Regions from separate parts of the Kluyvera sp. STS39-E genome, predicted to be linked through region 2. Evidence: predicted binding sites of a transcription regulator. Region 2 holds the regulator's gene; each other region holds the start of a gene.
What was found. Region 2 encodes Fur, which represses iron uptake genes when iron is present. Its sites were predicted from a motif close to ATAATAATGAGAACNACTATCAA; they were not measured.
Positions count from the first base shown of each region.

Region 1: the regulator Fur is predicted to act here: its motif matches at 1,083-1,105, upstream of AB4K05_RS11180 (Nramp family divalent metal transporter).
Region 3: the regulator Fur is predicted to act here: its motif matches at 772-794, upstream of fhuE (ferric-rhodotorulic acid/ferric-coprogen receptor FhuE).

Region 1 covers NZ_JBFQGA010000004.1:396,860-399,134, reverse strand. Annotated here, with positions in the region: gene nupC (nucleoside permease NupC) at 1-810, opposite strand, end outside; gene AB4K05_RS11180 (Nramp family divalent metal transporter) at 1,146-2,275, shown strand, end outside.
Region 2 covers NZ_JBFQGA010000002.1:232,600-234,874, forward strand. Annotated here, with positions in the region: gene ybfE (LexA regulated protein) at 1-180, shown strand, start outside; gene fldA (flavodoxin FldA) at 332-862, shown strand; gene fur (ferric iron uptake transcriptional regulator) at 1,159-1,611, shown strand; gene chiQ (ChiQ/YbfN family lipoprotein) at 1,729-2,064, opposite strand; gene chiP (chitoporin) at 2,115-2,275, opposite strand, start outside.
Region 3 covers NZ_JBFQGA010000005.1:162,182-164,456, reverse strand. Annotated here, with positions in the region: gene AB4K05_RS12495 (YncE family protein) at 1-512, opposite strand, end outside; gene fhuE (ferric-rhodotorulic acid/ferric-coprogen receptor FhuE) at 915-2,275, shown strand, end outside.

The DNA.
Region 1 (2,275 bases), on a different contig from region 2:
CAGGGCGTTCAGTGCGGCAATCAGAGCGATAAAGCCGATCAGCATTGCGGCAACAATAATCGCCACCTTGAAACCAGCCAGAATGTATTCACCCAGCATTTCGAAGAAGCTCTGTCCTTCGTGCAGGTTAGACATCTGGATGTTTTCTTCGCTTTCGTCAACGCGGTAAGGGTTGATCAGCGACAGCACGATAAAGGTACTAAACATGTTCAGAACCAGCGCCGCAACGACGTATTTTGGTTCCAGCATGGTCATATACGCACCCACAATGGACATGGAGACGGTAGACATTGCTGTCGCCGCCATGGTGTACATGCGGTTACGGGACATCTTCCCGAGAATATCTTTATAGGCGATGAAGTTTTCAGACTGGCCAAGGATCAGCGAGCTGACGGCGTTGAAAGACTCCAGTTTACCCATACCGTTGACTTTAGACAGCACGGTACCAATTGCACGAATGATAATCGGCAGAATACGGATGTGCTGCAGAATACCGATCAGCGCAGAGATGAAGACGATTGGGCATAGCACTTTCAGGAAGAAGAAGGCCAAGCCTTTATCATTCATGTTACCGAAGACGAAGTTGGTCCCATCGTTGGCAAAGCCGAGCAGTTTTTCGAACATCTCGGAGAAGCCTCGCACGAAACCCAGACCGACATCAGAGTTCAGGAAGAACCATGCCAGCAATACTTCGATGACAAGCAGCTGAATAACATAACGAATGCGGATCTGTTTGCGGTTGGAACTGACCAATAAGGCCAGGATCGCAACCACTACGAGCGCGAGAATAAAATGCAAGACGCGGTCCATATTTGCTCCAAACATGAGGCTGGTTAAGTTTTCGTGCACATTCTATGTAACATGATTAAATAAAACGAGATCTGTCTCTCACTATATTCAGAACCTGTGAGCAAACTCTAAATTAGTGATCCTCGATACATTTTTGTGATGTTAAGTAAATGTATGAAAAGTTTCCACGTTGTACTACTCTCTCATTAAGCGTATACCAAACCATCCTAACCTCCAGTCTGGCTATCGGTTCCGGCTATCAGAGCAATCATTATCATCCCTCGTAAATGAACTTGATAATCATTCGCATTTTGTTAGCATGAAACATAGCAAAGGCTATGTTTTTGAGGCAGAGAATGATCAACAGTCGAGTGGAAAATAGCACCAACCGAACAGCGCGCCGTATGCGGCTTGCGCTGATGGGGCCAGCATTTATTGCTGCAATCGGCTATATAGACCCCGGCAACTTTGCGACCAATATTCAGGCCGGCGCGAGCTTTGGCTATCAACTCCTATGGGTGGTGGTCTGGGCGAACCTGATGGCGATGCTGATTCAGGTCCTGTCGGCAAAGCTGGGTATCGCGACCGGAAAAAACCTTGCAGAGCAGATCCGCGATCATTATCCGCGCCCTTTGGTGTGGTTTTACTGGGTACAGGCGGAAATTATCGCCATGGCAACCGATCTGGCCGAGTTTATCGGTGCCGCCATCGGTTTCAAGCTCATCCTCGGTATTTCGCTGCTTCAAGGGGCGGTGCTGACGGGGATTGCCACCTTTTTAATCCTGATGCTGCAACGCCGTGGGCAAAAGCCGTTGGAGAAAGTGATAGGTGGCCTGCTGCTGTTCGTTGCCGCGGCCTATATTGTGGAGCTGATTTTCTCTCAGCCTGCGCTTGCCCCATTAGCAAAAGGGATGATTTTACCTTCCCTGCCTAACTCTGAAGCGGTGTTCCTTGCCGCGGGGGTGTTAGGGGCGACAATTATGCCGCACGTTATCTACCTGCACTCGTCGCTGACTCAACATCTACACGGGGGCAGCGCCAAAGAACGCTACAACGCCACGCGCTGGGATGTGGGCATCGCCATGACCATCGCCGGTTTCGTTAATCTCGCGATGATGGCCACTGCGGCAGCGGCATTCCACGCCCATGGGCACACCGGGATCGCCGATTTAGACCAAGCTTATTTGACGCTGGAACCACTGCTTAGTCATGCGGCGGCGACCATCTTCGGTCTTAGCCTGATTGCCGCGGGTCTGTCTTCAACGGTTGTTGGCACGCTTGCAGGCCAGGTCGTGATGCAGGGCTTTATCCGCTTCCATATTCCGCTGTGGTTTCGTCGCACGGTGACGATGCTGCCTTCGTTTGTGGTTATCTTGATGGGGCTCGATCCGACGCGAATTCTGGTCATGAGCCAAGTGCTGTTGAGCTTTGGTATTGCCCTAGCCCTGGTGCCGCTGCTGATTTTCACCAGTGACAGCAAACTGAT
Region 2 (2,275 bases):
CGCAACCAGCTAAAACGCGACAAGGTTCGTGGGCTCAAGCGTGTTGAACTGAAGCTGAATCATGAAGCCGTTGATGCGCTCAACGAGCTGGCGACTGCCCGTGATATGAGCCGTAGCGAACTCATCGAAGAGATGTTGATGAATCAGCTCGCGCTGCTGCACGGACAGGGGAAAGTCTGAAAAATCCCCCCAAAACACGCTTTCATGTAGCAGAGTGTGCAGTACGGCACGATTGCTGTTTCCGCACTTAGACCTGTTCTGCTATGATTGCCCTTATCTGTGGGCATTAAGCCACCACCATATCATTAAGTTTCAAGAGGTTATTTTACTCATGGCAATCGTTGGCATCTTCTTCGGTAGCGATACCGGAAACACCGAAAATATCGCAAAAATGATTCAAAAACAGCTTGGTAAAGATGTCGCTGATGTTCATGACATCGCCAAGAGCAGCAAAGAGGATCTGGAAGCGTTCGATATCCTGCTGCTGGGCATTCCAACGTGGTACTACGGTGAAGCACAGTGCGACTGGGATGATTTCTTCCCAACGCTGGAAGAAGTTGATTTCAACGGCAAGCTGGTTGCGTTGTTCGGCTGTGGCGACCAGGAAGACTATGCAGAATATTTCTGTGATGCCCTGGGTACCATCCGTGACATTATTGAACCTCATGGCGCAACCATCGTCGGCCACTGGCCAACCGCCGGCTATCATTTTGAAGCGTCTAAGGGCCTTGCCGATGACGATCACTTCGTGGGCCTAGCCATTGACGAAGATCGCCAACCAGAGTTGACCGCAGAACGCGTTGAGAAATGGGTTAAGCAGGTTGCCGAAGAACTGCACTTGGATGAGATCAAAAACGCCTAATTGCGATAATGAGGTGTAATTATTGAATTGCACCTCATTAATAGGTAAAAGCAATTAAAATAATAGCTACATTTTTTTAACTTTTTATCGCATACCTGTACAATATCATCAGATTTGGCGCAGGTTCATCGCCCAGTTTGTCGATGATGCCTCGTTTTTGAAAGCTCAGCTTACCCGGGCCTTGCTGTTTTCATTTTGATAGGGCCATTCTATAATGAGACGCATTAATTCGGGTGCATTCTCTGTGAAACTTTCACTGATGGAAGTTAATCGTAAAGCAACAGGACAGATTCCGCATGACTGACAATAATACCGCATTAAAGAAGGCTGGCCTGAAAGTCACACTTCCACGGTTAAAGATTCTGGAAGTTCTTCAGGAACCTCATAACCACCATGTCAGCGCGGAAGACTTATACAAACGCCTGATCGACATGGGTGAAGAAATCGGTTTAGCCACGGTTTACCGCGTACTTAACCAGTTCGATGATGCTGGCATCGTGACCCGCCATAATTTTGAAGGCGGTAAATCCGTTTTCGAATTAACCCAACAGCATCACCACGATCACCTGATCTGCCTCGACTGCGGTAAAGTTATCGAGTTCAGCGATGATTCTATTGAAGCTCGCCAGCGTGAAATCGCCACTAAACATGGTATTCGCCTAACCAACCACAGCCTGTATCTGTACGGTCACTGTGCTGAAGGCGACTGCCGTGAAGATGAACACGCTCACGACGACGTCGCAAAATAACGACTCGCCGCTCGTCAAAAAGCCAGCCACCGTGTGCTGGTTTTTTTTTACCTTTCTTCAGCTACCCACATAAAAAAACCGCTGCAAGCAGCGGTTTTTTTCGTTCAGCAGACAACGTTACTTGTTCGACGTATTGTTGCTGCGGATCTCTTGCCAGATTTTATCGCATTTGCTTGCGACAGCTTGGTCATTACCCATTTTTCTAGCCTGAATGCACTGCTGGTAGTCCAACACACGCACGCTTTCCTGATTCGCGAACTGCTCGTGCTTCTTCTCTTGCTTCAGCACGTTTAATACGCTCTGGCAGGCCTCGATTTTCTCCGGGCTGCCTTCCGCCGTATTGATACAGGCGCTATAGGCATCTTTCAGTTTGCTATCTTCTTGCGGCGCAGGAGACTGCACACAGGCGCTAAGGCCAGCGGCCATCAGGGCGACAATAATCAATTTTTTCATGCAATGAGCCTCTTAGTGGCGGTAGTGGTTTCCCGCTACCGCCTCATGCATCAGAAAATAGTGAACGGTGCGATGACGATGAATTTCACGTCACGTTCGTCCTGGAAGATGTTGCCGTAACCGCCGCCCCAGCTTGGGATATCGGAGTGGTTGTCGTACTGAGTGAAGTGCAGTTTGAAGAGCGTACCCTTCGCGCGGCCTTCCTGTACGG
Region 3 (2,275 bases), on a different contig from region 2:
GCGACGCGGCCGATAAACAGCAGACCGTCATGGAATAACACTTCACGTGCGCCGGTTGGGTCGCCGTCCTTGTCTTTTTTACCGTCCAGCACTAAACGTTGCAGCACCTTGCCGCTTTTCGCATCCACCTTGGAAACCGCACCGTCCAGCGAGTTGGTGGTGTAGAACACCTTGCCGTCGTCATCGATAGCCATACCAAAGTTTTTTAGATCGGTGTGGGTTGTGCCTTTGGTGGCGAGTGTCGCCGGATCGAGGCGATAAATCACGCCGCCGTTCACATCTTTAAAGCTCTGCGCGCTCGCGACAAACAGAGCATTTTCGGCCGACACATACGCCATTTCATACAGGCCATCGCCCAGCTCGCGCTGAGTGACGGAGGAAGCGGTTTTTAAGGCAGCGGCGTTCTCAGCAGGCTGTGCATTTTCGGCAGCAGCAGGCAGGGCGGTGAGGGCGAAAGCAGTAATCAAGGCGGCGGAGAGCGCCGTTTTACGCGGGCTGAATAACGATACCATTCGAAACTCCATCATTGGATAAGCAATTCCCGAGTGAGGCAAAACCGCGACGGGAGAGTTTTAATAAGAATGAGAATAATAATTATTTATAGAAAATGAGCAAACCCCATAATCACGTAGTGCCTAGCACAGTGTCTCTCTTGCCCCTCTCATGACGATATTTAGGCGGCTAAGACGGCATAAAATGTTACCAATTCATTGATATAAAACATGTATACATTTCCTTACATTTAACCAATAAAACAACCTGCGTTATTTAAAGCGAGTAATTATCATTATCGTTCTCATTCGTTGCCTATGTCGCTTTTATGCAGGTCAATCGCTTACGGAAAAGCGGGTTATTTCCTGACGCTGCGGGCGGAACGGCTTCACTCACAACAACAAGATCTAATGGGAATAATTATGCATTTTTATGGCAGGGAAATAGGCGGGAAATCGCTGACGGTTTCGCTGTTGGCGCTGGCCATTCATGGTTTCGTCCAGCAGGCGCACGCGGAAGAAAAAAGTCAGGATATGGTGGTGTATGGCAGCACGGATAGCTCGGCGGATGAACAGCAGGATTACGCCGTCAAAACGACCCATGCTGGCACCAAAATGAATTTGGCCCCGCGCGACATTCCTCAGTCCGTCAGCGTGGTGACACGGCAGCGTATGCAAGATCAGGATCTGCAAACGGTGGATGATGTGTTGACCAACGCCACCGGCGTCTCCTCACAGCAGATAGACTCAGAGCGTTCTTACTACTACTCACGTGGTTTTGAAATCACCAGTTTTTCCTATGACGATATCCCCACCTCGATTGGCGATGCGTGGAACTACGGCGATGCTGCAGAAGATACCGCAATTTATGACCGGATTGAGATCGTTCGCGGCGCCAATGGCCTGATGACCGGCGCTGGCGACCCCGGCGCAACGGTTAATATGGTGCGTAAACGTGCAGATAGCAAAACGGCGACCGGCAATATTAGCGCCAGCTATGGTAGCTGGAATAACCAGCGTTACGTGGCCGATCTCTCCACGCCGTTAAACTCCGATGGCAGCCTGCGTGGGCGCATCGTCACGGGTTATCAAGATCAGGACAGCTGGCTTGACCGTTACCATAAAACCAAAAAATTCCTCTACGGTGTGGTCGATGCGGATCTCACGGACCACACCACCGTGTCGTTGGGCTGGGACTACCAAAAGTCCAACACCGGCAACCCGACCTGGGGCGGTCTGCCAAGTCTCTATAGCAACGGCACTCGCACGCATTATGACCGGAGCACCAACACGGCGGCCGACTGGACGCGCTACCAGGTTGAATCGCGTAAGGTCTTTGTCGACTTAACCCATGATTGGGATAACGGCTGGTCGTATCGCTTTAACGGAACCCACGGCGAGCAAACCTTCAATGATACCCTGCTGTATGTGATGGGGAATCCGGATGCGGATACCGGCGATGGTGCAAGCGGCTGGGGGAGCAAAGATAAAGGGAAGCGTACCGTCGACTCTTTCGATACCTACGCTAGCGGGCCGTTCAAGTTATTGGGGCGTCAGCACCAACTGATGGCGGGCGCGAGCTACAGCCGCCAGCATAACGCGACCTCAAGCCAAGATGGACCGATGGATGCCAGTCAGATTGGTATTTTCGATAATAATTGGAACGGAAGCGTGGCGCAGCCAACGTGGGGCGACTGGTATCAGAACGCCGATGATATCGTGCGGCAGAAATCTGCCTACACCGCGGCTCGTCTTTCCCTTGCCGATCCCCTGTCGTTGGTTAT